DNA from 2 places in the Pseudomonas palmensis genome. Region 2 is predicted to be linked to the other one. Evidence: predicted binding sites of a transcription regulator. Region 2 holds the regulator's gene; the other holds the start of a gene.
What was found. The regulator FliA, encoded in region 2, starts transcription of late flagellar genes. The targets are predictions, from matches to a motif close to CTAAAGTTTNNNNNNNNNNNGCCGNTAA.

Region 1: a site for FliA is predicted at 10,409-10,436, ahead of ACPRTJ_RS23130 (methyl-accepting chemotaxis protein). Genes of this name have one in related genera too.

The regions. Positions count from the first base shown of each region.
Region 1 covers NZ_CP187958.1:5,005,500-5,022,239, forward strand. Annotated here, with positions in the region: gene ACPRTJ_RS23075 (vWA domain-containing protein) at 1-133, shown strand, start outside; gene ACPRTJ_RS23080 (hypothetical protein) at 251-517, opposite strand; gene ACPRTJ_RS23085 (sigma-54 dependent transcriptional regulator) at 841-2,166, shown strand; gene ACPRTJ_RS23090 (hypothetical protein) at 2,255-3,541, opposite strand; gene ACPRTJ_RS23095 (hypothetical protein) at 3,589-4,329, opposite strand; gene ACPRTJ_RS23100 (C39 family peptidase) at 4,363-5,043, opposite strand; gene ACPRTJ_RS23105 (hypothetical protein) at 5,104-6,099, opposite strand; gene ACPRTJ_RS23110 (adhesin) at 6,165-6,737, opposite strand; gene ACPRTJ_RS23115 (hypothetical protein) at 6,739-7,191, opposite strand; gene ACPRTJ_RS23120 (AAA family ATPase) at 7,487-8,038, opposite strand; gene pnuC (nicotinamide riboside transporter PnuC) at 8,035-8,601, opposite strand; gene ACPRTJ_RS23130 (methyl-accepting chemotaxis protein) at 8,753-10,387, opposite strand; gene ACPRTJ_RS23135 (undecaprenyl-diphosphate phosphatase) at 10,672-11,502, shown strand; gene ACPRTJ_RS23140 (DUF1294 domain-containing protein) at 11,504-11,905, shown strand; gene ACPRTJ_RS23145 (MmcQ/YjbR family DNA-binding protein) at 11,969-12,328, opposite strand; gene ACPRTJ_RS23150 (LysR substrate-binding domain-containing protein) at 12,321-13,229, opposite strand; gene ACPRTJ_RS23155 (FMN-dependent NADH-azoreductase) at 13,358-13,969, shown strand; gene ACPRTJ_RS23160 (alpha/beta hydrolase family protein) at 14,103-15,134, shown strand; gene ACPRTJ_RS23165 (MFS transporter) at 15,128-16,321, opposite strand; gene ACPRTJ_RS23170 (ABC-F family ATPase) at 16,493-16,740, opposite strand, start outside.
Region 2 covers NZ_CP187958.1:444,501-458,779, reverse strand. Annotated here, with positions in the region: gene fliR (flagellar biosynthetic protein FliR) at 1-220, shown strand, start outside; gene flhB (flagellar biosynthesis protein FlhB) at 223-1,359, shown strand; gene flhA (flagellar biosynthesis protein FlhA) at 1,524-3,653, shown strand; gene flhF (flagellar biosynthesis protein FlhF) at 3,665-4,975, shown strand; gene fleN (flagellar synthesis regulator FleN) at 5,095-5,928, shown strand; gene fliA (RNA polymerase sigma factor FliA) at 5,925-6,665, shown strand; gene ACPRTJ_RS01995 (chemotaxis response regulator CheY) at 6,770-7,144, shown strand; gene ACPRTJ_RS01990 (protein phosphatase CheZ) at 7,165-7,953, shown strand; gene ACPRTJ_RS01985 (chemotaxis protein CheA) at 7,966-10,197, shown strand; gene ACPRTJ_RS01980 (protein-glutamate methylesterase/protein-glutamine glutaminase) at 10,243-11,364, shown strand; gene ACPRTJ_RS01975 (flagellar motor protein) at 11,364-12,104, shown strand; gene motD (flagellar motor protein MotD) at 12,108-12,995, shown strand; gene ACPRTJ_RS01965 (ParA family protein) at 13,039-13,827, shown strand; gene ACPRTJ_RS01960 (CheW domain-containing protein) at 13,827-14,279, shown strand, end outside.

The DNA.
Region 1 (16,740 bases), 1.3 Mb from region 2:
GCTGGAGGCACTGCCGTGCAGCAGCCTGCTGGTGGACATGGAAAGCGCACCGGTTCGCCTGGGCCGCGCCAGGCAAATGGCGCTGGAACTGGGTGCGCAATACCAACACCTGGAACAGTTCAACTTGCGTTGAAACAAGTACTTGGGCCGTAAACTGCGGCCAACTGCCGCAGCCGCCGGCGCACACTTCACAAACAAAAAAAGTGCACCCGGTGGGTGCACTTTTGCATGAACGGGGCAGGCCGGAAAGTTACTTCGGCATGCTCCACGGCTGCAAGTCATAACCTTTCTGGCTCAACTCGGCGCGCACTTCCTCGATCAGGTGTGCCAATTGCTGCGGGTCGGAATAGGTGCTGCTTGGAACTTGCTTGCTGCCGATACGGGTGCTGGTCCGGTCGATTACCGCCAGGCTGAGTTCGCCAGTGCCGTTAGGCACATCCCAGGCGACGCACTGGAAAGGTTCGAAGGCGTGGTCGGCAATCAGCAGTGCTTCGTTGACACGGAGCGGGGCGTTCATGGGTTCGGTCTCTCTGTGGTCCCAAACATTGAAAAAGTTGCGGCAAGGTGTGTTCCCTGCGGCAGGTTACTTGTACTGATGCACGCAGTAGTGGGTCAGGTCACACTGCAAGTAATGTTTTTTTAATCGGTGCTGACAATCTGCATTCATTGGCAACATCTGGGACGTTGAATTAACAGGAAAATTCTACCGAGCCGAAAGCAAGGCCGTATTTGCAGACGGACGGTAGTGGGCATTCTGACGTTGGTTGCTACTGTTACAGACGGGCCATACAACATGCTGTTTCTACTAACATTTCCAATAATTGGCGCCAAGGAAAGGTCATGCTGGAACCGGTACCGAACCGCCGCTTGCTGATCGTTGACCCTTGTGACGATTGCCACCGCTTGTTGCCAGGCCTGCGCAGCGTAGGTTGGGACGTGCGCACCTGCACCCTTGCCACTGCCCTGGAGCACCCTTGCGATGTGGGGCTGCTGCGCCTGCACGCCAGCCACCTGCAGCACCCCGATGCGGTCAAGGACCTGATCAGCCGCAGCGGCACCGAGTGGATCGCGGTGCTCAGCGCCGAGGAGCTGCGCGCGCAGAACGTGGGTGATTTTGTGTGCGAGTGGTTTTTTGACTTCCATACGTTGCCATTCGATGTCTCCCGCGTGCAGGTGACCCTGGGTCGCGCTTTCGGCATGGCACGCCTGCGCGGCAAGGGCAACCTGCATGTGGATGAGCCCGAGCACGAACTGCTGGGTGACAGCCGCCCGATCCGCGAACTGCGCAAGTTGCTGAGCAAGCTGGCGCCCACCGAGTCACCGGTGCTGATTCGAGGCGAGAGTGGTACCGGCAAGGAACTGGTGGCGCGCACCCTGCACCGGCAGTCGCAGCGCCACGACAAACCGTTCGTGGCGATCAACTGCGGGGCGATTCCCGAACACCTGATCCAGTCCGAGCTGTTCGGCCACGAAAAGGGCGCCTTCACCGGCGCGCACCAGCGCAAGGTCGGGCGCATCGAGGCTGCCAACGGCGGCACGCTGTTTCTCGACGAGATCGGCGACCTGCCGCTGGAACTGCAGGCCAACCTGCTGCGTTTTCTGCAGGAAAAGCATATCGAACGGGTGGGCGGCAGCCAGCCGATTGCGGTGGACGTGCGCGTGCTGGCTGCGACCCATGTCGACCTGGAGAGCGCGATCACCAGCGGGCGTTTTCGCGAAGACCTGTATTACCGGCTCAACGTGCTGCAGGTGGTGACGGCACCGCTGCGTGACCGGCATGGCGACCTGTCGATGCTGGCCAGCCACTTTTCGCGTTTCTACAGCCAGGAGACCGGCCGGCGCCCGCGCACCTTCAGCGAAGACGCGCTGATGGCGATGGGCAAGCATGATTGGCCGGGTAATGTGCGCGAACTGGCCAACCGCGTGCGTCGCGGCCTGGTGCTGGCCGAAGGGCGGCAGATCGAGGCCCAGGACCTCGGGTTGCAGGGCGCGCAGGTCGAGATGACGCCGATGGGTACCCTGGAAGACTACAAGCACCGCGCCGAGCGCCAGGCGCTGTGTGACGTGCTCAATCGTCACAGTGACAACCTCAGCATTGCGGCCAAGGTGCTTGGGGTGTCGCGGCCTACGTTCTACCGGTTGCTGCACAAGCATCAGATTCGCTGAAGATCCCACGCTACGTCCATTCGCCAGCAAGGCTGGCTCCTACCCGAAGGTAGGAGCCAGCCTTGCTGGCGAATGGCGTCGGCGCAGATCAGAAGTAGTAAGGGAATTTGAGGCTGAAGGTGAAGTCCGGCGCATCGTCGGTCAGGCCGATCGACAGGTTGGGCACTATGGTCAGGTTGTCGGTGGCGGCCAGGGTCATGCCCACGTTGAAATAGGCGGCGTTGGCATCACTGCTGGGCACCGAGGTCCAGCTGTCGCCGGTTTCGGCCGACTTGATCTTGGATTTGCGCGCGATCAGGTCGGACACCGAGAACGACATGCTCATCTTCTCGTTCAGCGCAAAGGCGATACCGGCGCCGATCTGGAAGCTGTCGCCCAGCTTGACCTTGCCCGGCACCTTGACCCCGGACGTGGAGCTGACGTCACTGAACGACTCTTCCAGGGTATGGGTATAGGACAGGCTGCCGAACAGTACTGCCGGGTCGAACGTCTTGACCAGCGAGATGCCCGGGCTGATGGACCATACGCCGTTGCCGGTGGGCAGGTCTTCGGGGTAGGCGAGGCTGTCGTTGTTCGGATCCTGGATCAGCTTGATACCGAACGGGTCCTTGCCGGTGGGCGCCTTGACCCGCAGGGTGAGCACCGCATCGGGGCTGTTTTCCGATTCGTCGAGGAACTTGTAGGCCACCCCGAAGTTGACATCCCCCAGGGTCGGGTCGCGGGTGACGGTCTGTTCGGTCACGCCCTGGGCGTTGTTGCCGGCGCCCCCGGACTGGTAGGTGGACTCGCGGTAGACGATGGGGGCGTTGATATCGAACTGCCAACGCTGGTCGAGGTTGTAGCGGGCAGTCAGGTCCAGGGTCCAGTTGTCGGCCTTGATGCGGTCCAGGTTGATGTTGCCCAGGAAAATCGAGTCCAGCGCGAGGAAACCGTTGAGGATCAGTTGGCGGGTGTCGTAGCGGGCGTAGGTGATGCCGGTCTCGACGCTGAACTTGCCGCCACCGAAGAAGCCGCTGGCTTCGTCGTACAGGTTGGACACGCTCTGTGCAGGTTCCGAATCGCCCTTGAGCGCTTCGCCGTAGGAACTGCCGGTGCCGGGGGCCGCCCCGGATGCGGTAGCCACCTGGCCTGACCGGGTGGGGGCCGCTGGCGAGCGGGTCAGGCGCTGAGGAGGTGCCGCGGGTTGATCTTCAACCTGACGGACCCGCTGCTCGAGCACCATCAGTGCCTGCTGCTGGGATTCATAACGTTGCTTGAGTGCCTGCAACTCCTGTTTCAGGGCCTCAACTTGCGGATCTGGCGCCGCTTGCAGCAGCGCTGAAGACGCCAGAGTGCTCACACAGACCACTGCCTTCAACGAAAACGATCGATGCATGGGTTAGCCGTCCCTTCCAACTGCGGTGAATTGAGACAGAGCGTAGATCAATATCCGGAAATACGAAGGCCCTTTAGTTGATCCAGGTTGCAGTTCAAGGCCCCGGCAGTAGGCAGGTTGTTGCGCAGTACCACATTGAGCTGGGTGATGTTGTTGACGGCGTTGTTGCCGCCCAGGAGCGTGGTGGCCTGCAGCAGCCCGCCCTGGGCCAGGCGCTGCACCGTATTGCCCTGGTTGTTGTTGGCCTGGATACCCAGCTGGATGCCCTTGCCGGTGGAGGAAACGCTCAGCGTGCCGGCGCCATTGCTGCCGGTGATGGTCTGCCCGCTACCCAGCAACTGACCCTGTGGCTGGCCCGCCGCCGGGGCACTGTTGGCTTCCTTCACGTTGATCGAGACGTTGTTGTAGGCCGTGTTGTAGTCGCCCGCTGCGCGTACCGACTGGGTAACGCCCTGGGTCGTGCCAAGGCCGGCCCCGCCGGTGACGGTACCGTTGCCCTGGGTTACCGGGGCGCCGTTGCCGTCGCGCGTGTCGAGCGAGACATAGAACTGCGGCTTGAACGAGGACTGCTGCACTTGCATGCTGGCGGTGGCGCCGATGCTGTCGCCGCGGGCGTTCTGCCAGGTGCTGCTCATCACCACGCCAAAGCTGATGATGCGCCCTGGCATCACATAGCGTCCGCGCAGCTCGGACAGTTCCTGGTCCTTGATCTCGATGGGCTTGAACTGCGCATGGGCAGGCAAGCTGGCGGCCAGGCAGGCGGCAACCAGCCAGGTTGAAGTCTTCATCGGGTGCTCCCCGGAGCTTCATGCCCCTTCTGATTAGAAGAAATCACTTTGTATGAAACCAAAATCCATCAACTGCGCATCGTCTACCGGGCTGAACCCGTTGATCTTGTTTTTTGCAGTCAAGGGTTGTGGCGGGTCGAGCAATGCGTTGGCCTTGTCATAGCCAGGGCCGATGACGGCAAAGATGATGCCGTTCCAGCCTTTGACGAAATCATCGAACTTGTAGCGTTTGTGGCCCAGAACCGGGTCACCGATGTACACCCAGTCCTTTTCGGTGCGTTGCAGCACCACGAAGTGCTTGTAGCCGCGAATGTCCATCAGCACCACCACTGGAATGGTGACGCTTTGCAGGCTCTCGGGCGGGATCCGATAGCCCCGGGCACGCATGCCGATGCTTTCCACGTATTTCTTCATGTCCAGCATGGAGAAGCCCTGGGTCTTGACCACTTGCTGGTCGGCGTGGGCGAGCATGCCGTCGATGATGTGTTCTTCGTCGACGTCCAGCCAGTAGGCCTGCTTGAGGACGGTGGCCAGGGCGGCGGCGCCGCAACTGAAATCGGTTTTCTGTTGTACAAGGTCGGCGAAGCGTCGTTCGCGAATGCTCTGGATGGGCTTGTAAATGACATTGCCGCCCGGCAGGGCAGCGATGGGCATCTGTGCGGCCTCGGCCAGGCTGGCCAGAAACAGCAATGCGGCAAGCAGGGCAATGCGCATGGTCTTCGCACCGTGTAGATGGCAGGAAAGGGGCCCCTGGGGGCCCCGTCCTTTTTCAGCTTACAGGCAGGCGCGGCAGCCTGCTGCGATGGACAGCGAGTTGCTTTGCTGGTTGCCCGAGCCGGCCGACACGTTGGCGCCCACGTTGCCCGACACGCCATTGAGCGAGTTGCTCATGTTGGCGTTGTTGACCACAGGGTTGGCCCAGCCGGTAGGTTTGAGCACCTGGTAGGTGTAGACGCCACCGAGTACGAAGCTGCCTTCTTCGGTGAAGGTAAGCTTGTCTTTCTGTGGTTTGTTGCCGCCACGATCATCCCAGCCACCGTTGTGCCCGGGTTTGTCGTCTTTGCGTTCCACGTAGCCGTGGCCTTCGCCTTCGTACTGGCCATAGGCGGCAAAGGCGCCACCGAGGGTTTCCTTGGTGTAGGTACGGTCGGCCTTGTTGTTGACGCTCAGGCCGGAGGTGGACTGGTTGGCGGCTGCGCTGGCCACGGCCACACGGCCGCCGGACACGGCGATTGCCAGGTTGTTTTTCTGTTGGTTGAAGTCGCCGGCGGTCACGTTGACACCGATGTTGCCGGAGCTGTTGTTCGCCGAATTGGTGAGATTGGCGTTGTTCTGGGTAGAGAAGTTGTTGACGATGTTGCTGGTGTTGGTCTGGGTGGCGCTGGAAACAGCAACCGCACTGCCGAAGATGAAGCGTTCGTCGGCAGTGGCGATGGCGGCAACGTTGTCTTGCTGGTTGCCGTCACCGGCTGCCACGTTGGCGCCCAGGTTGCCTTGAGAGCCGTTTGCCGAGTTGTCCATGGTGCCGTTGTTGCGGGTGTTCTCGTTGAGCACACCGTTACCACCATTGCCCTGGGTATCGATCACGGTGGCGCCAGCGCCGGCGTTTACCAGCAGGGCGAGCAGCGCGCTGGAATTGTTGTTGCCGCCGTTATTGCCGCCATTGTGTCCGCCGTTGTGACCACCGTTGTTTCCGCCCGCTTGTGCAGCAACTGCCATGACCGCTGCGAGTGCGAATACCAGAGGCTTGAGTGCCATTGTGGGTTTCATGGTGTTTCTCCGCATTGTTTTTAGTTGTTAAGTGTTGTGTTGTGCTGCGTTGTGAACTGCTCGGGTCAATCTGCAACCCGTACGCTCAGGGTGTTGGCCATTCGGTTCCCGACCCCGGCGCTCTGGTTCAACTGGATCACCCCACGGCTGCCGGTGAAGGCCTGATCGCTGGTAGCGACCTGGCGACTGCCGGGGGTTTGACCTGTCGAGCCTGAGCCGTTTGACAGCGCCACGTTCTGCTGGTCGAGGACGCTGTCGTCGATGCTCTGCGCGTTGGCACTGATGCTTACCCGCACGGCATTGACTTGTTGTGTGTTGGCACCGGCCGACTGGTTGATCCCAATCATCCCGTTACCGTTGGTGAAGGCGTTGCCACCGATGCTGGCGCGGGCATTGATCGCGCTGCTGGCAGGGGTGTCGATGCGCTGGCGCACCTGGGTGGTGGCGGTGGCATCGGGGTTGATGGCGATGGCGCGACTGTTGTTCTGTTGCTGCTGGTCGCCAGCCGCCTGGTTGATGGTCACGTTGCCCTTGTAGCCCTGGCCGCTGGCGTTGATGGTGGCGTTGTCATTGACCGGTTGGCCGGCCAGGGCCGACGCGCTGCAGGCCAGCGCCAGAAACAGCAGTGAGTGGTTCATCTCAACGGCCCCCGGTCAGGATCTGCAGCGGCGCAAGGCCACGCTGCACGTTCTGGTTGACCGAATTGGAGATGCTGTTGGCGCCCCCTGCGCCAGGGCCGGCGCCGCCACGCAGGCCCGGCAGGCTGGTGGGCACGGCCCCCATGCCGCGGATGTTGCCGGACGCGTCGGGCATCAACACCCGGTTTACACTGGCACCGCTGGCCACACCGGCAAAGTCGCCATCGCTGAGCTCGTTGGTCTGGCTCAGGATGCGTGGCGACTGATTGGCATTGACGGTCATGGGGCGGGGGTCGGGGGTGCCGGTCGGGCGAACGGCCGAACGGGGCTGAACCTGGCGCTGGATGATGATGGTGCCGTCGCCGGCGGCCAGTATCGGCAGGCTCAGGGTGCTGGCGCCCAGCGCACAGCCCATGACGAAAAGACTCAGCAGCTTGTTGGTGTGATTCCCCACGGCAGCGATTCCTTCTTCGGTGCGCTGGCCCTATCAGCGTTGCGAGAAGGAGAGCAGAAGCTGTGCCGCTTTTGCTTTGTGCCAGCGAATCAAGGGCATAGCGCACGGGGCAGGGGCCGGTCGGAAAACCTGTATCACCGGTGATACAACCGCTGGTCCTTTTTGCAGGCGCCGCAGCAGCGCAGATGCCCGGCGTGCCCCGAGGGTGGGTGTATCACCGGCTTAACACGTCACCGCGTGTTGGGCGCAAGTGCTCTGGATCGGCGGTTGAGGTGGCCGGGTGTGTAACGCCGGGTTAACACTCGGTGGCGCAGGCCGGGGGCTTGCCTTCCAGCAGCGCCTGTACGGCCGCCAGTACCGTCGATTGGCGGTATGCCCAGTCGCCCTCGATGACCTGCATGGGTTGGCCATGCCGTTGCAGCCATTGGCGGCTGGCCTCGAAGAACGCCTGGCGCTCCTCCAGCCGTGGCTGACAGCGCTGGCCGTCGCCGACCCAGGGCACGCCTGCGGGGCTGAGCAACAGGTGCAGGTCGTAGCGCCGTGCCAGCAGCGCCTGTTCCAGCCACGTCGGGCAATCGTTGAACAGTACGCGGCTCCACAGCATGTTGCTCAGCAGGTGCGTATCGAGTATCAGCAGCTCGGGCTGGCGCGCGCGGGCCGCATCCTCCCACACCAGCTGCCCGCGGGCGATGGGGTCGATGTCGGCGTAGCAGGTGTCGCGTCGCTGCTCGTCGATGAAGTGGCGCACGTACTCGCCTACCAGTTCGCCACCGAAATGCGCCTGGATTTCGCCGCCCAGCCAGCTCTTGCCACTGGATTCCGGGCCCGCCAGTACCAGGACCTTCATGGGCTGGCCAATGCCGGGTCACGTCGCCAGCTACGCCAGCCCTGCAGGGCGATCAGGGTGAACAGCGCATACAGCGCGGCGGTGATGTACATGCCTTTGTAGAGGAACAGGCCGACGAAGATCACGTCCAGCACGATCCACAACGGCCAGCATTGCACGCGCTTTTGCGCCATCCAGAACTGCGCCACCAGGCTGAAGGCGGTGAGGGTGGCGTCCAGCCAGGGCTCTGCAGCATCGGTCCAGGTGGCCATGGCCGCACCGAGGGCCAGGCTGGCCAGCAGGCCCACGCCCAGGCCCGACAGCAGCGGCGCGGTACCCAGGTAGGTCACCTGCCGGATCGGGCGATCCTCGCCGGGGCGTGTCCACTGCCACCACCCATAGAGCTGGAACACTGCAAACGCCAGTTGCAGCAGCATGTTCGAATACAGCTTGAAGTCGAAGAAGATCCAGCTGTAGAGCAGCACCACCAGCAGGCCGATGGGCCAGCACCAGGGGTTCTGGCGGGTCGTGAGCCATACAGCGATGACGCCCAGCACGGCAGCGTACAGTTCCAGGCCGGACATCGGCGTTCCTTGAAGGGGGGCAGGGCGGCGATTGTACCTTGTGGCACGTCAGGTGCCAGCCTTGGGTGAGCACTTCGCCGCCAAGGCCGGCTCCTGCTGAGGCAATGTCGAGCCTTGCAGAAGCCGGCCGCCGGCGAGGTGCAGGCTGCGGTCAGACCCGGAACTGCCTCAGCAACTGCCCCAGCTGTTCGCTCAACTGGTTCAATGCGGCCCCGGCACTGCTCGACTGGTGCGCCGCCACGGCCGTCTGACGCGACAGCTCGGCCGTCTGGGTGACGTTGTGGTTGATCTCTTCGACCACATGCGACTGCTGCAGCGTGGCACTGGCAATCGAGGCATTCAGCGCGCTGAGGTTGTGCAGTGCCTGGCTGATGGCATCCAGGCTGGCACCGGCCTCGCTGGCCTGTTCGACCGTCTCGCGCGAGGCCAGGCTGCTGGCATCGATCGCCTTGACCGCAGCCTCGGACTGGCCCTGAAGATGCTCGATCATCTGCTGGATCTCGGCCGTCGACTGCTGGGTGCGTTGTGCCAGCAGGCGCACTTCGTCGGCCACCACGGCGAACCCGCGACCCTGTTCACCCGCCCGCGCGGCCTCGATGGCGGCGTTGAGTGCCAGCAGGTTGGTCTGCTCGGCAATCGAACGGATCACCTCCAGTACGCTGCCGATACGCGTGCTCTGGCCCGCCAGGGCCTGGATCACCTGCACCGCCTGGTCGATGGTGCCCGACAGCTCGTCGATTTTCAGCAGGCTGCCATGAATGCTTTGCCGGCCCTGTTCGGCCCGCTGCTGGGCGTCCTGCATCTCGCTGGAGGCGTGCTCGGCGTTCCTGGCCACGTCCTGCACCGCATAACTGACCTCGTTGATTGCGGTGGCCACCTGTTCCATCTGCTGCGACTGCTGTTCGCTGCGCTGGTGCGCCTGGCCGGCGTTGCTGCCTACATCCCCGGCCGAATGGCCCAGGGCCTGGGCGGCGCCCTGCAACTGGGTCACCACCTGCTGCAGCTTGGCGGTGAAGGTGTTGAAGTGCAGGCCCAGCTGGGTGACTTCATCCTGCCCATGGGTGTCGAGGCGACGGGTCAGGTCGCTTTCGCCGCTGGCGATGTTGCCCATGGCATCCACGGCTTCCTGCAAGGGGCGGGTGATACTGCGGGCGATCAGCATGACCACCAGTGCCATTATCAGCGCGATGACCACCCCCAGCAGCGATGCGTCGCGAAGCTGGCGCACGAACTCGGCGTGCATGTCGTCGATGTACACGCCAGAGCCGATCACCCAGCCCCAGGGTTTGAACAGCTGGATGTACGAGGTTTTTTCCACCGGCTCGCTGGCACCGGGCTTGGGCCAGCGGTAGTCGATGCTGCCGGCGCCCTGGGCCTTGGCCAACGCGACCATTTCGTTGAACAGCGCATAGCCGTCCGGGTCGCGAATGCCGGAGAGGTCCTGGCCTTCGAGCTTGAGGTTCATGGGGTGCATGATCATCTTCGGGCCCAGGTCGTTGATCCAGAAGTAGTCGTCCTGGTCATAACGCAACCCGCGCACCGCACTCAGCGCCTGTTGCTGGGCGGCCTCGCGGGTAAGGGTACCGCTGGCTTCCAGCCCCTGGTAATAGGCCAGCACGCCGGCTGCGGTTTCGACCACGTGCCGGGTCTTTTCGGCCTTTGCCTGGTACAGGTCACCGTGGATCTGACGCAGCATCAGCAGCCCCAGGGTCACCAGCATCAGTACCGCCACCACCAGGATGAGCCACAGCCGACGGCTGATCGACATACTGCGTAAAGTCTTCATGAAGGTCACCCTATGTTCTTGTTATTGTCCGCATCCAACCACGCTTTACCGAAACAACCTACTCGACCAAGGGCTAAGTGATTGATTAGTAGAGCGCTGTCGCGTCGAGCGGCAGCGTTTGCACGAGCGCTCTGTTAGGATTTCGGCCTTCACGGGGCAGTTCTGAAGGCCGGGGTAGCATTTCCTTCGGTTTTGCGACGGAGTGTCGCCGTAATATGCCCGGTTTCGGGCAATCAAATAACGAATGATGAGACCTGCCAGCGGCAATGTCTTACGGGGGAATGATGGATTTTTGGACCGCCATGCAGGCTGTGATTCTCGGCATCGTCGAGGGTCTGACGGAGTTTTTGCCCATTTCGAGTACCGGTCACCAGATCGTGGTCGCCGACCTGATCGACTTTGGCGGCGAACGCGCGATGGCGTTCAACATCATCATCCAGCTGGGCGCGATCCTGGCGGTGGTGTGGGAATTTCGCCGCAAGATCCTGGACGTGGTGGTGGGCCTGCCCCGCCAGGCCCGGGCCCAGCGCTTTACCCTCAACCTGCTGATCGCCTTCATGCCCGCCGTGGTGCTGGGCGTGCTGTTCGCCGACCTGATCCATGAGTACCTGTTCAACCCGATCACGGTGGCGGTGGCCCTGGTGGTGGGCGGGGTGATCATGCTGTGGGCCGAGCGCCGCCAGCACGTGGTGCGTGCCGAGGAGGTCGATGACATGCGCTGGACCGATGCGCTGAAGATCGGCTGCGCGCAGTGCCTGGCAATGATTCCAGGGACTTCGCGGTCGGGCTCGACGATCATCGGCGGGCTGTTGTTCGGCCTGTCGCGCAAGGCCGCCACCGAGTTCTCGTTCTTTCTGGCGATGCCGACCATGGTCGGGGCGGCGGTGTTCTCGGGCTACAAGTACCGTGACCTGTTCCAGCCGGATGACTTCCCGGTGTTCGCCATCGGCTTTGTGGTGTCGTTCATCTTCGCGATGATTGCGGTGCGCGGCTTGCTCAAGTTCATCGCCAGCCACAGCTACGCGGTGTTTGCCTGGTACCGTATCGCATTTGGCCTGGTGATCCTGGCGACCTGGCAGTTCGGCTGGGTCGACTGGGCCGTGGCGCACGGCTGAGATGGCCCGCATCGAAACGCGCCCGCCCATGCGCCACCTGCGCCTCAAGTTGCTGGCATTCGTGGCCCTGTGCCTGCTGCCGGTGCTGGGCGCACTGAAGCTGGGTGTGGGCACAGGCAACTGGTTGTGGCTGGCGGCCTATGGGCTGGCGAGCCTTGGCTGTTTCGGGCTGTATGGCTACGACAAGCGTCAGGCGCGCGGCCAGGGGCAGCGTACCCCCGAGAAGGTGCTGCATGCCTGCGAACTGGCCGGTGGCTGGCCAGGGGCGCTGCTGGCGCAGCAGGTGTTCCGGCACAAGACACGCAAGTTGTCCTATCAGCTGGTGTTCTGGGTGATCGTGCTGGGGCATCAGGTGTTCTGGGCCGACTACCTGTTTCTTGCCGGGCGATTGTTCGGGTTCTAGAGCGCTTTCGCCGGCAAGGTCGGCGCCTTCAGGGGCCGGCCTTGCCGGCGAAAGCCATCGGCCTCAGAGCCGCAACCCGACCTGTACGCGCTTGGGCAATCGCCGCACCACCAGTTGATGCGAGCGGCGCAGCAACTCTTCCAGTTCCCCACGCCCCATCGCATAAGGCTGCGCCACACTGATCCAGTGTGCCCGCGCCAGGTACGGCGCCGGTCGCACCCCGGGGCGGTCCACGTAGCCCAGGAACAGCTCGGTGTCGACCTTGAACGACAAGCCTGCACCCGCCAGGTCCATCACCGCGAACATCTTGTTGCCGGCCACCGAGAACACGCGCACGCCACCCCATTTGTAGTCTTCCTGCACACCGGGCAGGCCCAGGCAGAATGCCGCCACCTGTGCCTCGGTCATTTTTCGCTCAGACATAACGCTCTCCACATTCCTCGAACGAGGCTACCAGGTGATCGATCCACGCCCTGACCGCCGGCAGCACGCCGCGCCGGTGCGGGTACACCGCCTGCAGGTAACCGCCCGGCAGTGACCAGCCCGGCAGCAGGCGTACCAGTTCGCCGCGCTGCAGTTCGGCCTCGCAGTGCATGATCGGCAGCGTGGTGAAGCCCAGGCCCGCCAGGGTGGCGGCCTTGCGCACCACGAAGTCGTCGATGGCCAGGCGCGCTTCCAGGGTCAGGTCCTGCTTGTGGCCCTGCTCGTCGAGCAGGCGCAGGTGCACCAGGCGGTCGGCCTCGACCGCGCCCAGTACCGGCACCCTGGCCAGGTCGGCAGGGGAGCTGACAGGGTGCCGGGCGGCAAACTCAGGTGCGGCCACCAGCAGCATCTGCGCCTGGCGCAGGCGGCGGGTGACCAGTGCCGGGTCTTCGTCGCCCAGGTCGCGCACACGCAGGGCCACGTCGATGCCCTCGGTGATCAGGTCGACCCGGCGGTTGAGCAGCACCATGTCCAGCTGTACCTGCGGGTACTGCTGCAAAAATGCGCTGATCACGCCGGGCAGGAACTCATGGGCCAGGCCCACCGGGCACGACACCCGCAAGCGCCCGCGCGGTTCGCTGGTCATGCTGGCCACCGCTTCGTCGGCCATCTCGGCCTCCAGCAGCATGGCCTGGCAATGGCGCAGGTAGCGCTCGCCCACGGCGGTGAGCTTGAGTTGCCGAGTGGTGCGCTGCAGCAGACGCGTGCCCAGGCGCTCCTCCAGTTCGGCAATGCGCCGCGACAGCCTGGATTTGGGCACACCGAGCAGACGCCCGGCCGCCGCGAAACCACCGGCCTCCACCACGCGTGCGAAATAGAACAGATCGTTGAGGTCTTGCATGCCGGTCATGGGCATTGTCCTGCCAGTGGGACGAAGAAGTGCGAATTTGCGATCTTATCAGCTATTGGCTATCCCGGTAGCATCCTCCCCATCGTGATCGCCAGCCGATCCTCATTCAGGAGAGCCCCATGAAACTGTTGCACATCGATTCCAGCATCCTCGGCGACAACTCCGCTTCTCGTCAGCTCAGCCAGCGCGTGGTCGCCGCCTGGCAAGCGGCAGAACCTTCGGCGCAGGTGGTCTACCGGGACCTGGCCGCCGATGCCATCAGCCATTTCTCGGCCGCGACCCTGGTTGCCGCCGGCACGCCTGACGAACTGCGCGATGCGGCGCAGCAACATGAAGCCAGGCTCAGCAGTGAAACCCTGCAGGAGTTTCTGGCGGCCGATGCGGTGGTGATCGCCGCGCCCATGTACAACTTCACCGTGCCGACCCAGCTCAAGGCCTGGATCGACCGCATTGCCGTCGCCGGCCAGACCTTCCGCTACACCGAAGCCGGGCCTGAAGGCCTGTGCGGCAACAAGAAGGTGATCGTGGTGTCGACCTCCGGCGGCCTGCACGTCGGCCAGCCGACCGGTGTGGCCCACGAGGAATTCCTCAAGGTGTTCCTGGGCTTTATCGGCATCACCGACGTCGAGTTCGTGCGCGCCCATGGCCTGGCCTACGGCGACGAGCACCGCAGCAATGCCATGCAGGCCGCCCAGGCGCAGATCGACAGCGAGCTGTTCGCGGCTGCCTGAGCCCCTGTCGAAAAGCCGACTTGCGGTCACCCCGCAAGTCGGCTTTTTCATGCACCTTTCATCCAGCCCGGCCTGGCCCGCTCTATGCTTGCCAGTACCGGTCACAGGTGCGGGCCGGGCAGGGTGAGCAACGATGCGGTGGGTTCGAACATTTTTGATGCTGGTGCTGTGGGGCTGCTGCCTGCTGGTGCAGGCCGAGCCCGCGCAGCACTGGAGAGTCGGCTTGCATCGCATGGCTGTGACCGACCCGGTGGACGGCCAGCCGATGCAGGCGCTGGCGTTCTACCCATCCAGCGACGCCGCCCGGTGGCATCAGGTCGACGGCTATCGGGTCCACGTGGCCGAAGAAGGCGCGGTGGTAATGGGCCGCTTCCCGTTGCTGATGTTGTCCCATGGCAATACCGGCACGCCACTGGCGCTGCATGACCTGGCCAGCGCCCTGGCACGCCGGGGCTTCGTGGTGGTGGCGGTGGTGCACCCGGGAGACAACGCCCGCGATCACAGCCGGCTTGGCACCCTGAGCAACCTCTATGGCCGGCCCCTGCAGATCAGTGCCGCCTTGACCGCGACCCTTGCCGATCCGTTGCTTGCACCTTACGTCAGCGACGGGCAGGTAGGCATGATCGGTTACTCGGCCGGTGGCGAGACGGCGTTGATCCTGTCCGGTGCCCGACCAGACCTGCAACGCCTGCGCCGCTACTGCCAGCAGAACCCGCTGGACGCCGATGCCTGCAAGGCCCACGGGGTGCTGGTGGCAGACCGTGACGACCTGCTGCCCCATGCCGACCCCAGGGTGCGTTCATTGCTGCTGATGGCGCCGTTGAGCCTGATGTTCGGACGCCACGCGCTGGCCGATGTGAAGGTGCCCGCGCTTATCTACAGCGGCGACCGCGACCAGTTGCTGGCCATCGACAAGAATGCCCAGGCGCTGGCGCGCAAACTGCCGATCACCCCCAACTACCGCCTGCTGGCGGGTGCCGGGCACTTCGTGTTCATGGCCCCGTGCGACGCATCCCAACTGCAGCATATGGCCACGCTGTGCACCGATGCCGAAGGGGTGGACCGCGCCGGCATTCACCTGTCGTTGCAGGCCGAAGCCACGCGCTTCTTCACCCGTACCCTGGGGGGCGCCGAGCGTGTCGGCCTGAGTGCGGTCGATCACTGAGCCGTGGCGCGGCGCAACAGCACCAGGGTCAGGCCCACGCCGGCCAGTGACAGCAGCGCGGCCACGCAGAAGATCGAGGCGTAGCCCAGGTGCGCAGCGATGGCGCCCATCACCGGGCCGGCAATCGCCAGGGCCAGGTCGAAGAACACTGCGTAGGCCCCCAGCCCGGCGCCGCGGCTGGAACTGGGCACCTGCTTGATCGCCTCGACCCCCAGTGCCGGGTACACCAGTGACAGGCCGAAGCCGCTCAGCCCCGCGCCGACCAACGCCAGCAGCGGTGACGGCGCCAGCCACAGCAATGCCAGCCCCAGGGCCTCGACGCCCATGCAGGCAATTGCCACACGGTAGCCGCCCCACTGGTTGACCGCGTTCACGAACAGCAGCCGCGACAGGATGAAGCACACGCCGAAGGCGCTCAGGCACAGGGCGGCGCCGCTCCAGCCGCGTTCTATATAGAACAGCGTGATGAAGGTGGTCAGCGTGCCATAGCCGATGGAGGCCAGGGTAAGGCCCACGCCGCACGGTGCCACCCGCGCGAAGGCGGCCCAGAACGGCAGGCGCACGCCACGCACCACCGGCACCGAGGGCTTGTTGCGTATCACCAGTAGCGCCGCTGCCGCCAGCGCGGTCAGGCTCAGGCCCAGGGTGGCGAAGTTCAGTTCGCTGGCCACGATCACCCCCAGCGGTGCTCCGATGGCGATGGCGCCATAGGAGGCGATACCGTTCCAGGAAATCACCCGCGCGGTGTGTTCGGCGCCCACCTGGCCGATGCCCCAGCTCAGGGTGCCCACGCCAATCAGGCCCTGCGCGATGCCCAGGGCCACCCGTGCAGCCAGCAGCACTGCCAGGCTCATCACTGGCAGGTGCACGGCCAGTGCCGATGCCCAGGTCAGCACGCCGCTCAGCGCGATGCCCAGCAGCCCGTAGATGATCGCGCGCTTGGTCCCCAGGCTGTCGGCCAGGCGTCCGGCCATGGGGCGGCTGAGCAGGGTGGACAGGTATTGCAGGCCGATGGTGATGCCGGCGATGACCGCGCTGAACCCCAGGGTGTCATGCACATGGCTGGGCAGCACCGCGATCGGCAGGCCGATGCAGAGGAAGGCGATGAAGGTGTAGAAGACGATCGACAGTATCTGTCGGGTAACCGACTCGTTACTGAGTACAGCAGAAGGGGGCGGGGCAGACATGGGGCTCGTTCGCAGGCAAGCGGTTGGAGGCGACCATGATGGCGGGAGCGGGCAGGAAAAGAAAGCAGGCTAACGAACAAGCTGTGGCCAGCAAGGCCGGCCCCCACCCGGGTCGCGAAAACCACGCACCCTGCAGGAGCCGGCCTTGCCGGCGAAGCTTGTGAACGACGTTTAGATCAACACACCCTGGCTGCGCAGGTAGTCGTCATAGGTACCGCTGAAGTCGATCACGCCGCTGGGGCTCAGCTCGATGATGCGGGTTGCCAGCGAGGACACGAACTCACGGTCGTGGCTGACGAACAGCAGCGTGCCGGGGTAGTTTTCCAGCGCCAGGTTGAGCGCCTCGATCGATTCCATGTCCAGGTGGTTGGTCGGTTCGTCCATCACCAGTACGTTGGGCTTTTGCAGAATCAGCTTGC
Region 2 (14,279 bases):
GGTGTTGCCGGCGATCACCGCGCTGCTGGTGGTGAACATCGCCTTCGGCGTGATGACCCGTGCAGCGCCGCAGCTGAACATCTTCTCCATCGGTTTCCCGTTGACCCTGGTGCTGGGGCTCGGGATTTTCTGGGTTGTCCTGGCCGACATCCTTTCCCATTACCAGGCGCTGGCCTCCGAGGCCCTGCAGTGGCTGCGTGAGCTGGCGAGGGCGAGCTGAGCATGGCAGAGAGCGAAAGCGGTCAGGACAAGACAGAAGACCCCACGGAGAAAAAGAAGAAGGACGCCCGCGAGAAGGGCGAGATCGCCCGTTCCAAGGAGCTCAACACGGTGGTGGTGACCCTGGCCGGGGCCGGTGGCCTGCTGGTGTTCGGTGGTGGCCTGGCCGAAGTGCTGATGGACATCATGCGCATCAACTTCACCCTGTCGCGCGACACGCTGATCGACGAGCGCTCGATGGGCACCTTCTTGCTGGCCTCGGGCAAGATGGCCCTGATGGCGCTGCAGCCGGTATTGCTGGTGGCGCTGATCGTGGCTTTCATCGGGCCGATCTCGCTGGGTGGCTGGCTGTTTGCCGGCGGCACCCTGGCGCCCAAGTTCAGCCGCATGAACCCACTGTCGGGGATCAAGCGCATGTTTTCCCTGAACGCACTGACCGAGCTGCTCAAGGCCCTGGCGAAGTTCTTCGTGATCCTGATCGTGGCGCTGGTGGTGTTGTCGTCGGACCGTGACGACCTGCTGGCCATTGCCAACGAGCCGCTGGAGCAGGCGATCATCCACAGCGTGCAGGTGGTGGGCTGGAGTGCCCTGTGGATGGCCGCCGGCCTGTTGCTGATTGCCCTGGTGGACGTGCCGTTGCAGCTGTACCAGTCGCACAAGAAGCTGCTGATGACCAAGCAGGAGGTGCGCGACGAGTACAAGAACAGCGAGGGCAAGCCGGAGGTCAAGCAGCGTATTCGCCAGTTGCAGCGCGAGATGTCGCAGCGGCGCATGATGGCGGCGATCCCCGATGCCGACGTGATCATCACCAACCCGACCCACTATGCGGTGGCGCTCAAGTACGACCCCGAGAAGGGCAATGCGCCGACGCTGCTGGCCAAGGGCACCGATTTCCTGGCGCTGAAGATTCGCGAAATCGCCAATGCCCACAACATCCAGGTGCTGGAATCGCCTGAGCTGGCGCGTTCGATCTTCTACTCCACCGAGCTCGAGGAAGAGATCCCGGCCGGCCTCTACCTGGCCGTGGCCCAGGTGCTGGCCTACGTGTATCAGATTCGCCAGCACCGGGCGGGCAAGGGCAAGGCGCCGGAGCCGCTCAAGGATCTGCCGATTCCGCCGGACCTGCGCCGCGATTCCTGAACCGTTTGAGCTCTTCCCGTCGGCGCCGAGGTGCCGGCCCCTTCGCTGCAGGAGCCGGCAGTGTCGGCGAAGGTCGCGTCACTAATCCAAAGTTGGAAAGCTTCTTGCAATAGCAGCGCCAAGCGCCCGCATGGCGTCAAAAGTTTGCTTGAAGAGGAATATCGGTGGATCGCTCTCAGTTAATCAACAGCGCCCGTAGCAACCTGTCCGGGCTCGGCCGGGGCAACCTGGGGGTGCCGCTGTTGCTGCTGGTGATGTTGGCAATGATGATGTTGCCGATCCCGCCGTTCCTGCTCGACGTGTTCTTCACCTTCAACATCGCCCTGTCCATCGTTGTGCTGCTGGTGTGCGTGTACGCCTTGCGCCCGCTGGATTTCGCCGTGTTTCCGACCATCCTGCTGGTGGCCACGCTGCTGCGCCTGGCGCTGAACGTGGCGTCCACGCGGGTGGTGATGCTCCACGGCCACGACGGCCACGAAGCCGCGGGCAAGGTGATCCAGGCCTTCGGCGAGGTGGTGATCGGCGGCAACTACGTGGTCGGTATCGTGGTGTTCGCGATCCTCATGATCATCAACTTCGTGGTGGTGACCAAGGGTGCCGGGCGCATTTCCGAGGTGAGCGCGCGCTTCACCCTCGACGCCATGCCCGGCAAGCAGATGGCCATCGACGCCGACCTCAACGCCGGCCTGATCGACCAGGCCCAGGCCAAGGCACGGCGTACCGAAGTGGCCCAGGAGGCCGAGTTCTACGGTTCGATGGACGGTGCCAGCAAGTTCGTGCGCGGTGACGCCATCGCCGGCCTGCTGATCCTGTTCATCAACCTGATCGGCGGCATGGCCGTGGGTATCTTCCAGCACGGCATGACCTTCGGCGACGCCGGTCGCGTGTATGCGCTGCTCACCATCGGTGACGGTTTGGTGGCGCAGTTGCCTTCGCTGCTGCTGTCCACCGCCGCCGCGATCATGGTTACCCGTGCCTCGGGCTCCGAGGAAATGGGCAAGCAGATCAACCGGCAGATGTTCGATTCGCCCAAGGCGCTGGCCGTGTCCGGCGGCCTGATGATCGTCATGGGGCTGGTGCCGGGCATGCCGCACGTGGCATTCCTCAGCCTCGGCCTGATGGCCGCGGGCGGCGCTTACCTGGTGTGGCGCAAGCAGAACCAGGCCAAGGTCAAGGCACAGCAGGAAGTGCAGCGCCAGCAGGACCTGCTGCCGTCGCCGCAGCGTGCTCAGGAAACCAAGGAGCTGGGCTGGGACGACGTTACCCCGATCGACATGATCGGCCTGGAAGTCGGCTACCGGCTGATCCCGCTGGTGGACCGCAACCAGGGTGGGCAGTTGCTGGCGCGGATCAAGGGGGTACGCAAGAAGCTGTCCCAGGACCTGGGCTTCCTGATGCCCACCGTGCACATCCGCGACAACCTCGACCTGGCCCCCAGCGCCTACCGCCTGACGCTGATGGGGGTGATCCTGGCCGAGGCCGAGATCTACCCCGACCGCGAACTGGCGATCAACCCGGGGCAGGTGTTCGGCAACCTCAACGGCATCGCCGCCAGGGACCCGGCCTTCGGCCTGGAGGCAGTGTGGATCGATGTGGCCCAGCGCAGCCAGGCGCAATCGCTGGGCTACACCGTGGTGGACGCGAGCACCGTGGTCGCCACCCACCTCAACCAGATCCTCTACAAGCATTGCCACGAGCTGATCGGTCACGAAGAGGTACAGCAACTGCTGCAGGTCCTGGCCAAGGGCTCGCCCAAGCTGGCCGAGGAACTGGTGCCGGGGGTGCTGCCGCTGTCTGGTCTGCTCAAGGTGCTGCAGGCGTTGCTGGCCGAGCAGGTGCCGGTGCGCGACATCCGCACCATTGCCGAAGCCATCGCCAACAATGCCGCCAAGAGTCAAGATACCGCCGCGCTGGTGGCTTCGGTGCGCGTAGGATTGAGCCGCGCAATCGTGCAAAGCATTGTAGGAACTGAGTCCGAGCTGCCTGTGATCACGCTTGAGCCAAGGTTGGAACAGATTTTGCTCAATAGTTTGCAAAGGGCCGGGCAGGGTCAGGAAGATGGTGTTCTTCTTGAGCCGAGCATGGCCGAAAAGCTTCAGCGTTCGTTGATCGAGGCCGCCCAGCGTCAGGAGATGCAAGGGCAACCTGCAATCCTGCTGGTCGCAGGACCCGTTCGACAGATGCTGTCGCGTTTTGGCCGCCTGGCTGTACCGAATTTGCATGTTTTGGCGTATCAGGAAATACCTGACAACAAGCAAGTTACCATCGTTGCCACAGTAGGCCCCAACGGCTGAGGTAGTGGGATATGCAAGTTAAGCGTTTTTTCGCCGCTGATATGCGTCAGGCCATGAAGCTGGTTCGTGATGAGCTGGGGGCAGAGGCCGCCATCATCGGCAACCGACGGATTGCTGGCGGTGTCGAGCTGACGGCGGCGCTGGACTACAAGCTGTCCGCGCTTGCGCCGCGGGTGCCGAACGTCGAGCTCGAGGACGAACTGCGCAAGACCCAGTCGCGCATCGTCACCGCGCAGGCCGAGCTCAGCAGCCGGGTCGAAGGCGAGGAGGGCAACCGCCAGTTGTTCGCCGGCCTGCCGCTGACCGCCTCCGAGCCGCTGGTAGAGCCGCAGGTCGAGGCCCCCGTGCGGCCTCAGGCAGCAGCCCCGGCGCCGGTCGATCAGCGTCTGTTCGATTCCATGCGTTCGGAGCTCTCGGGCCTGCGCGAGCTGCTCGAAGTGCAGCTCGGCTCGCTGGCCTGGACCCAGCTGCAGGGCAGCAAGCCGCACCAGGCCAACCTCTGGCGCCGCCTGCAGCGCATCGGCATCGCCGGGCCGCTGGCCCGCGAGGTGCTGGACATCACTGCCGACATCGAAGAGCCCCGCCAGGCCTGGCGCATGCTGCTGGCGCACCTGGCCCGCATGATCCAGGTGCCGGAAATCGAGCCGATCGAAGAGGGCGGCGTGATCGCCATGGTCGGCCCGGCCGGCATGGGCAAGACCACCACCCTGGCCAAGCTGGCGGCGCGCTATGTGCTCAAGTACGGCGCGCAGAACATCGCGCTGGTGAGCATGGACAGCTTTCGCATCGGCGCCCAGGAACAACTCAAGACCCTGGGGCGCATCCTGAATGTGTCGGTGACCCACGTCGACCCCGGCCAGTCGCTGGCCCAGGCCCTGGACCCTCTGCTGCGCAAGCGCGTGGTGCTGATCGATACCGCCGGCCTGCAGGCCAGCGACCCGGCACTGCGCATGCAGCTCGAAACCCTGGCCGGGCGCGGCATCCAGGCCAAGAATTACCTGGTGCTGGCCACCACCAGCCAGAAGCAGGTGCTGACCGCTGCCTACCACAGCTACAAGCGCTGCGGGCTGGCCGGTTGCATCCTGACCAAGCTCGACGAAACGGCGTGCCTGGGCGAGGTGCTGAGCCTGGCCATCACGCATGAGTTGCCGGTGGCCTATCTGACCGATGGGCCGCGCATTCCGGACGATCTGCACTTGCCGCGCCGGCACCATCTGGTCAGTCGCGCGGTCAGTGTACAAATGCAGGACGATCCCAGCGAAGAGGCCATGGCCGACATGTTCGCCGATCTGTACCACAGCGACGGCAAGCGTGTCGGCTGAGGTAAATGTGTATACGTTGCAAAGTACCTACATCAATGGTCTGCCAGGCATTTTTCAGGTGTTGAAAGCGCAGCCAGTCATGTGGCCTCGGTCTAAGTAAGACAAGGTAAAGAACAAACATGGGCAGCATGCATCCCGTACAGGTGATCGCCGTGACAGGCGGCAAAGGTGGCGTCGGCAAGACCAACGTGTCAGTGAACTTGTCATTGGCGCTGGCTGAGCTTGGCCGTCGGGTCATGCTGCTGGACGCCGACCTGGGCCTGGCCAACGTCGACGTCTTGCTCGGCCTGACCCCCAAACGCACGCTGGCCGATGTCATCGAGGGCCGCTGCGAGCTGCGCGACGTGCTGCTGCCGGGGCCTGGCGGGGTACGCATCGTGCCTGCGGCCTCCGGCACCCAGAGCATGGTGCACCTGGCGCCGGCCCAGCATGCCGGGCTGATCCAGGCGTTCAGCGAGATCGGCGACAACCTCGACGTGCTGGTCATCGACACCGCGGCCGGCATCGGCGATTCGGTCGTCAGCTTCGTGCGCGCGGCCCAGGAAGTGCTGCTGGTGGTGTGCGACGAGCCCACGTCCATCACTGACGCCTATGCCCTGATCAAGCTGCTGAACCGCGATTACGGCATGAACCGTTTCCGGGTGCTGGCCAACATGGCACAAAGCCCTCAGGAAGGTCGCAATCTGTTCGCCAAATTGACCAAGGTCACGGATCGCTTCCTGGATGTCGCCTTACAATACGTCGGTGCTGTGCCCTACGACGAATGTGTCCGCAAGGCAGTGCAGAAGCAGCGAGCAGTCTACGAAGCCTTTCCGCGTTCCAAGTGCGCGCTGGCCTTCAAGGCCATTGCTCAGAAGGTCGATAGCTGGCCGTTGCCTGCCAACCCGCGTGGTCATCTGGAGTTCTTCGTCGAACGGCTGGTGCAACCGACCAGTGCGGGACCAGTGCTATGAGTGCAAGCGGCTATCGGATGTACAGCAAGGCTTCGCGTGATGCCCAGTACGAGCTGATCGAGCGGTACGCACCCTTGGTCAAGCGCATTGCCTATCACCTGCTGGCGCGTCTGCCAGCCAGTGTGCAGGTGGAAGACCTGATCCAGGCCGGCATGATCGGGCTGCTCGAGGTCTCCAACAAGTACGACTCCAGCAAGGGTGCCAGTTTCGAGACCTATGCCGGTATCCGCATCCGTGGGGCCATGCTCGACGAGGTGCGCAAGGGGGATTGGGCGCCGCGTTCGGTACACCGCAATACCCGCATGGTGAGTGACGCGATTCGTGCAATTGAAGCAAAAACCGGTCGTGATGCTAAAGATCACGAGGTTGCTGCCGAACTTCAATTGAGTCTCGATGATTATTACGGGATTTTGAACGATACCTTGGGCAGTCGCCTGTTCAGTTTCGACGACCTGTTGCAGGACGGCGAACATGAAGGCCTGCACGAGGACGGCGCCAGTGCCCAGCTCGAGCCATCGCGCGATCTGGAAGACGAGCGCTTTCAGGCAGCCCTGGCGGATGCAATCGCCAACCTGCCCGAGCGCGAGCGCCTGGTGCTGGCGCTGTACTACGACGAAGAGCTGAACCTCAAGGAAATCGGCGAGGTGCTGGGGGTCAGCGAGTCGCGTGTCAGCCAGTTGCACAGCCAGTGCGCCGCACGCTTGCGCGGTCGCCTGGGGGAATGGCGGGCGCGTTGAGCAGCCGTTCCATACAGTCGTGAAATGTAGTGCCCGAATTGATTGAATGCGCGTTCAGCGCTGAGCGCGTTAAAGACTGCTTGGAGGTCTAATTGAACAAAGACATGAAAATCCTCATCGTCGACGATTTTTCGACGATGCGGCGGATCATCAAGAACCTGTTGCGTGACCTGGGCTTCACCAATACCCAGGAAGCCGACGACGGCAACACCGCGTTGCCGATGCTCGAAAGCGGTCACTTCGATTTCCTGGTGACCGACTGGAACATGCCCGGCATGTCCGGTATCGACCTGCTGCGCAAGGTACGTCTGGATGAACGCCTCAAGCACCTGCCGGTGCTGATGGTGACGGCCGAAGCCAAACGCGAACAGATCATCGAAGCCGCCCAGGCGGGCGTCAACGGCTATGTGGTCAAACCGTTCACCGCCCAGGTGCTGAAAGAAAAGATCGAAAAGATCTTCGAGCGCGTCAATAGCTGAGGTACGCCACGGGGGCGCTTATGGAGCAAAAAAGATCATCTTTGGACGACTTCGAGTCGACTCTGAAGAAACATGCCCAGGAGCTGGTCAGCAGCCTTGAAAAAGGCAGGTTCGGCGACGCGGTGCAACTGATCCATCAGCTGAACCAGACCCGTGACCTTGGCCTGTACCAGGAAGTCGGCAAGCTTACCCGCGAGCTGCACAGTGCGATCGTCAGTTTCCAGATCGATCCGCACATGCCGCAGGCCGAGGAAGTCTCGCAGATTACCGACGCCACCGAACGCCTGTCGTACGTGGTCAAGCTGACCGAGGGCGCTGCCAACCGCACCATGGACCTGGTGGAGGCAAGCACGCCGGTACTCAACGACCTCAGTGCCGAGGCGGCCAGCCTGAGTGGCGACTGGCAGCGCTTCATGCGCCGCGAAGTCGAGGCTCCGGAGTTTCGCGAGCTGGTCAAGCGCGTCGACAGTTTCCTGACGCACAGCGCCGAGGGCAACCGCAAGGTCGCCGGCCATCTCAACGACATTCTTCTGGCTCAGGACTACCAAGACCTGACCGGCCAGGTGATCAAGCGCGTCACGGCACTGGTCACCGAAGTAGAAAGCAATCTTCTGAAGCTCGTGTTGATGGCGAGTCAGGTCGACCGGTTCGCCGGCATCGAGCATGACCACGACCAGCTGCGTGCCGAAAAAGATCAAGAAAAACATCCGACTCGGGGTGAAGGACCACAGATTCATGCCGATAAACGTGAAGACGTTGTGTCCGGTCAGGACGATGTCGACGATCTGCTGTCCAGCCTGGGTTTTTAGGGAGCACGTTTAATGAGCTTCGGCGCCGATGAAGAAATCCTCCAGGATTTTCTGGTAGAAGCCGGCGAAATTCTTGAGCAACTGTCCGAGCAACTGGTCGAGCTGGAAAGCCGCCCGGATGATGCCGACCTGCTCAATGCAATTTTTCGCGGTTTTCACACTGTAAAAGGGGGCGCCGGCTTCCTCCAGCTCAATGAGCTGGTGGAGTGCTGCCACATCGCCGAAAACGTCTTCGACATCCTGCGCAAGGGCGAACGACGTGTGGACGCCGAACTGATGGACGTGGTCCTGGAAGCCCTGGACACCGTCAACAGCATGTTCGGCCAGGTGCGCGAGCGCACCGACATCACCGCAGCCACTCCGGAACTGCTGGCCGCCCTGGCGCGCCTGGCCGAACCTGCCGGTGCCGAAGCGGCGGCGCCTGCGCCGGTGGCGGCGGTTGCCGAGCCGGAGCCTGAGGCCGAGGCGAGCGGGGGTGATATCACCGACAGCGAGTTCGAGCAGTTGCTCGACTCGCTCAATGCCGCCAAGGCCCAGGCCGAGGCGCCCGAGCCGGTGGCCGTGGACGCTGCCAGCGATGAAATCACCGACGCCGAGTTCGAGTCGTTGCTGGACCAGTTGCATGGCAAGGGCCAGTTCGCCCCCGACAGCGTGGCGGCGGCATCTGCTGCTGCACCTGGCGCGGACGCGGCGCCCAGCGGTGACATCACCGACGATGAATTCGAAGCACTGCTGGACCAGTTGCACGGCAAGGGCACCTTTGCCGCCGATGCACTGCCCGGCGCTGTAGCGGCCGCCGCACCGGCCGCTGCCGCACCCGCAGCGGCGGGTGACCATATTTCCGAACACGAATTCGAGGCCCTGCTCGACGAGTTGCACGGCAAGGGCAAGTTCGCGCCCGACGCCGTCAGCGGCGCTGGCGCTGCCAGCGCGCCTGCTGCTGCGGCGACGGTTGCGGCCAAGCCGGCGGCCAAGCCCGCAGCGGCAGCCGCTGCACCGGCACCGGCCAAGGCACCCGCCCCCGCGCCGGCCCGTCAGGCGGCTCCCGCTGCCGACAAGCATCCGGCCAGCGAGGCCGAGACCACCGTGCGGGTCGACACCGCGCGCCTGGACGAGATCATGAACATGGTCGGCGAACTGGTGCTGGTGCGTAACCGCCTGGTGCGCCTGGGCCTGAACAGCGGCGATGAAGCCATGTCCAAGGCCGTCTCGAACCTGGACGTGGTAACCGCCGACCTGCAGACCGCGGTGATGAAGACCCGCATGCAGCCGATCAAGAAGGTCTTCGGGCGCTTCCCGCGTCTGGTTCGCGACCTGGCCCGCCAGCTCAAGAAAGAGATCAACCTGGAGCTGGTCGGCGAAGAGACCGACCTGGACAAGAACCTCGTCGAGGCCCTGGCCGACCCGCTGGTGCACTTGGTGCGCAACGCCGTCGACCATGGCGTGGAAACCCCGGAAGAGCGCGAAGCCGCCGGCAAGTCGCGCAATGGCAAGGTGATCCTCGCTGCCGAACAGGAAGGCGACCACATCCTGCTGTCGATCTCCGATGACGGCAAGGGCATGGATGCCAATGTCCTGCGCGCCATTGCGGTCAAGCGCGGGGTGATGGACAAGGACGCCGCCGATCGCCTCAGCGAAAGCGACTGCTACAACCTGATCTTCGCCCCGGGCTTCTCGACCAAGACCGAGATCTCCGACGTGTCCGGTCGCGGCGTGGGCATGGACGTGGTCAAGACCAAGATTTCCCAGCTCAACGGCTCGATCAACATCTACTCGACCAAGGGCCAGGGCTCGAAGATCGTCATCAAGGTGCCGCTGACCCTGGCGATCATGCCGACCCTGATGGTGATGCTCGGCAACCAGGCCTTCGCCTTCCCGCTGGTGAACGTCAACGAGATTTTCCACCTGGACCTGTCGCGCACCAACGTGGTCGACGGCCAGGAAGTGGTGATCGTGCGTGACAAGGCCTTGCCGCTGTTCTACCTCAAGCGCTGGCTGGTCAGCTCGGCAGCCCACGAGGAGCAGCGTGAAGGCCACGTGGTGATCCTGTCGGTGGGTACCCAGCGCATCGGCTTCGTGGTCGACCAGCTGGTGGGCCAGGAAGAGGTGGTCATCAAGCCGTTGGGCAAGATGCTGCAGGGCACCCCGGGCATGTCGGGCGCCACCATTACCGGTGACGGGCGCATTGCGCTGATCCTCGACGTGCCGAGCATGCTCAAGCGTTACGCCGCTCGGCGTATCTGATCCCGGTGGCGTGGCCAGGTGGCCGCGCACCGTAATGGAGTGTTTATGGTAGTCAAGGTCCTGGTGGTGGATGATTCCGGTTTTTTCCGCCGCCGTGTCTCGGAAATTCTTTCAGCGGACCCGACTATCCAGGTGGTCGGTACCGCGACCAACGGCAAGGAAGCGATCGATCAGGCGCTGTCGCTCAAGCCCGACGTCATCACCATGGACTATGAAATGCCCATGATGGATGGCATCACCGCCGTGCGCCATATCATGCAGCGCTGCCCCACGCCTGTACTGATGTTCTCCTCGCTCACCCACGAAGGCGCCCGCGTCACCCTCGACGCACTGGACGCCGGTGCGGTGGACTACCTGCCGAAGAACTTCGAGGACATCTCGCGCAACCCCGAGAAGGTCAAGCAGATGCTGTGCGAAAAGGTGCATACCATTTCGCGCAGCAACCGCCGTTTCAGCAGCTATGCCAGCCCGGCACCGGCGGCAGCGCCTGCACCGTCGCACAGCGCCGGCAGCAGCGCCCCGGCAGCGTCCATGCGCGCCGCCCCGGTTGCCCCGCAAGCCCCTGCGCGGGCCGCTGCACCCAGCTCGCCAGCGCCCAAGCGCAAGGCCTACAAGCTGCTGGCCATCGGTACCTCCACCGGTGGCCCGGTGGCGCTGCAGCGCGTGCTGACCCAGCTGCCGGCCAACTTCCCGGCGCCGATCGTGCTGATCCAGCACATGCCGGCGGCCTTCACCAAGGCCTTTGCCGAGCGCCTGGACAAGCTGTGCCGCATCAGCGTCAAGGAAGCCGAGGACGGCGACGTGCTGCGCCCCGGCCTGGCCCTGCTGGCACCGGGCGGCAAGCAGATGATGGTCGACGGGCGCGGCACGGTGAAGATACTGCCAGGTGACGAACGCCTCAACTACAAGCCCTGCGTGGACATCACCTTCGGTTCGGCGGCCAAGTCGTATGGCGACAAGGTGCTGGCCGTGGTGCTGACCGGCATGGGCGCCGATGGCCGCGAAGGCGCGCGCCTGCTCAAGCAGGGCGGCAGCCAGGTGTGGGCCCAGGACGAAGCCAGCTGCGTGATCTATGGCATGCCCATGGCCATTGCCAAGGCCAACCTGGCCGATGCGGTGTACGGCCTGGACGAGATCGGCCGGCACCTGGTAGAGGCGTGCATCTGATGGACGTGTTGAGCCTTATCGGGATCATCCTGGCGTTCGTCGCCATCGTTGGCGGCAACTACCTCGAAGGCGGCCATCTGTCGGCGCTGATCAATGGCCCGGCGGCGCTGATCGTGATCGGCGGGACGCTGGCGGCCTCGCTGCTGCAGGCCCCCATGAGCGCGTTCAAGCGCGCCCTGCAGATCGTGCGCTGGATCCTCTTCCCGCCGCGGGTCGACCTGGCCGGCGGTATCGACCGGGTGGTCAACTGGAGCCTCACCGCACGCAAGGAAGGCCTGCTGGGCCTTGAGGGCGTGGCCGATGCCGAGCCCGACCCGTATGCCCGCAAGGGCCTGCAGCTGCTGGTCGACGGCGCCGAGCCCGAAGCCATCCGCAGCATCCTCGAGGTGGATTTCTACACCCAGGAAAGCCGTGACATCCAGGCCGCCAAGGTGTTCGAGAGCATGGGCGGCTATGCGCCGACCATCGGCATCATCGGCGCGGTGATGGGCCTGATCCACGTGATGGGCAACCTGGCCGACCCGACCCAGCTGGGCAGCGGTATCGCGGTGGCGTTCGTGGCCACCATCTACGGCGTGGCCAGTGCCAACCTGATCCTGTTGCCGATCGCCAACAAGCTCAAGGCCCTGGCCATGCGCCAGTCGCGCTATCGCGAAATGCTCCTGGAAGGCTTGCTGTCGATTGCCGAAGGCGAGAACCCACGTTCAATCGAACTGAAGCTTCAGGGCTTCATGGAGTAAGCCATGGCCCGTCGTCGTCAACCCGAGGAACATGAAAACCACGAACGCTGGCTGGTGTCGTATGCCGACTTCATCACCTTGCTGTTCGCCTTCTTCGTGGTCATGTATTCGATTTCCTCGATCAACGAGGGCAAGTACAAGGTCATCTCGCAGGCGCTGATCGGCGTGTTCAACGACCCCGAGCGCAGCATGAAGCCGATTCCGATAGGCGACGAGCGCCCCCTCAGCGTCAAGCCGGCCGAACCGCTGATCAAGGACAGCGAGCAGGTCGATGCGGGCCTGGGGCAAAGCTCCAGCGACCCGCTGCAGACCATCGCCGACGATGTGCGCGATGCCTTTGGCGACCTGATCAAGTCCGACCAGATGACCGTGCGCGGCAACGAACTGTGGATCGAGATCGAGCTCAATTCCTCCCTGTTGTTCGGCAGTGGCGATGCCATGCCCAGCGACAAGGCGTTCGACATCATCGACAAGGTGGCGCACATCATCAAGCCGTTCGCCAACCCGGTGCACGTCGAAGGCTTCACCGATGACCAGCCGATCCGCACGGCGCAGTACCCGACCAACTGGGAGCTGTCGTCGGCACGGGCGGCGAGCATCGTGCGCCTGCTGGCGATGGAAGGGGTCAACCCGGCACGCATGGCTTCTGTGGGCTACGGCGAGTTCCAGCCCATCGCCAGCAATGCCAGCCCTGAAGGGCGCGCGCAGAACCGCAGGGTGGTGCTGGTGATCTCGCGCAATCTGGAGGTGCGCCGCAGCCTGACCGGTACCGGCAGCGCCAATGCCACACCCGATGCGGCGCTCAAGCGTGCTGGCACACAAACTGCACCGCCAGCCGTAGCACCGACGGCCGGGCGCAATCCCGTCAATTCCCCGTCGTCGACCCTTTAATCGATCCCGGCAGGGTCCGACCCGACCGGGAGGAAGCAGCGCAATGAGAGTCTGGGCAGTAGCCAATCAAAAAGGTGGTGTCGGCAAGACCACCACATCCATCGCCCTGGCCGGCCTGCTGGCCGAGGCGGGCAAGCGCGTGGTCGTGGTCGACCTCGACCCGCACGGGTCCATGACCAGCTACTTCGGTCACAACCCGGACACCCTCGAGCACAGCAGCTACGACCTGTTCCTGCACAAGGGCACGGTGCCCGAAGGGCTGCCGGGTCAGCTGTTGCTGCCCACCAGCGACGAGCGCATCTCGCTGCTGCCTTCCAGCACCGCCCTGGCGGTGCTCGAGCGTCAGTCACCGGGCCAGAGTGGCCTGGGCCTGGTGATCGCCAAGAGTCTGGCGCAGCTGTGGCAGGATTTCGACTACGCGATCATCGACAGCCCGCCGTTGCTGGGCGTTCTGATGGTCAATGCGCTGGCAGCCAGCCAGCAACTGGTGATCCCGGTGCAGACCGAATACCTGGCGGTGAAAGGCCTCGAACGCATGGTCAGCACGCTGAGCATGGTCAATCGCTCGCGCAAGCAGGCCTTGCCGTACCACATCGTGCCGACCCTGTTCGACCGCCGTACCCAGGCCTCGATGGGCACCCTGCGGGTGCTGCGCGACGCTTATCCCGAGACCATCTGGCAGGGCTACATTCCAGTCGATACGCGCCTGCGCGACGCCAGCCGTGCCGGGCTCACGCCGTCGCAGTTCGATGGCAGGAGCCGTGGCGTGATTGCCTACCGGGCATTGCTCAAGCATCTGCTGGCGCAGAATGCCGTTGCGCAGGTGGCCTGATGAACAGCCCGCAGCAGGTCACCATAAAGCCTCAACTGGCCTTGCAGTCGTACCTGGACGGCCTGTTGCAGGAGGCCACCGAAGAGCTGCAGCCATTGCCCCTGGCGGTGGCCGAACGCGTCGCAGTGGCCCCGGCCCCGGTGGTCGTCACGGCGCCTGAAGCGATCGACGAGTTCCAGGCAGCAGTGCTCGAAGAACAGGCCCGTGACGCCCGGCTCAAGACCGCAGCGCCGGTATTCGCCGAACCGACGCGGCTGGTAATGCCGGTGATGGCGCCACCGGTGGTGGCCAAGGTGGTGGAGGCGGCCCCGGTGGTCGCCCCGGTCATCGCCGACGTGCCGACCCCGGTCGAGCCGCTGGTGCAGGTGCACCTGCCCGCAGCACCGGACCAGCCGGTGCCGCCGTTGACGGGCGACGGTCGCCCGGCCTGGGCCGCCGAGCCGTTCGAATGC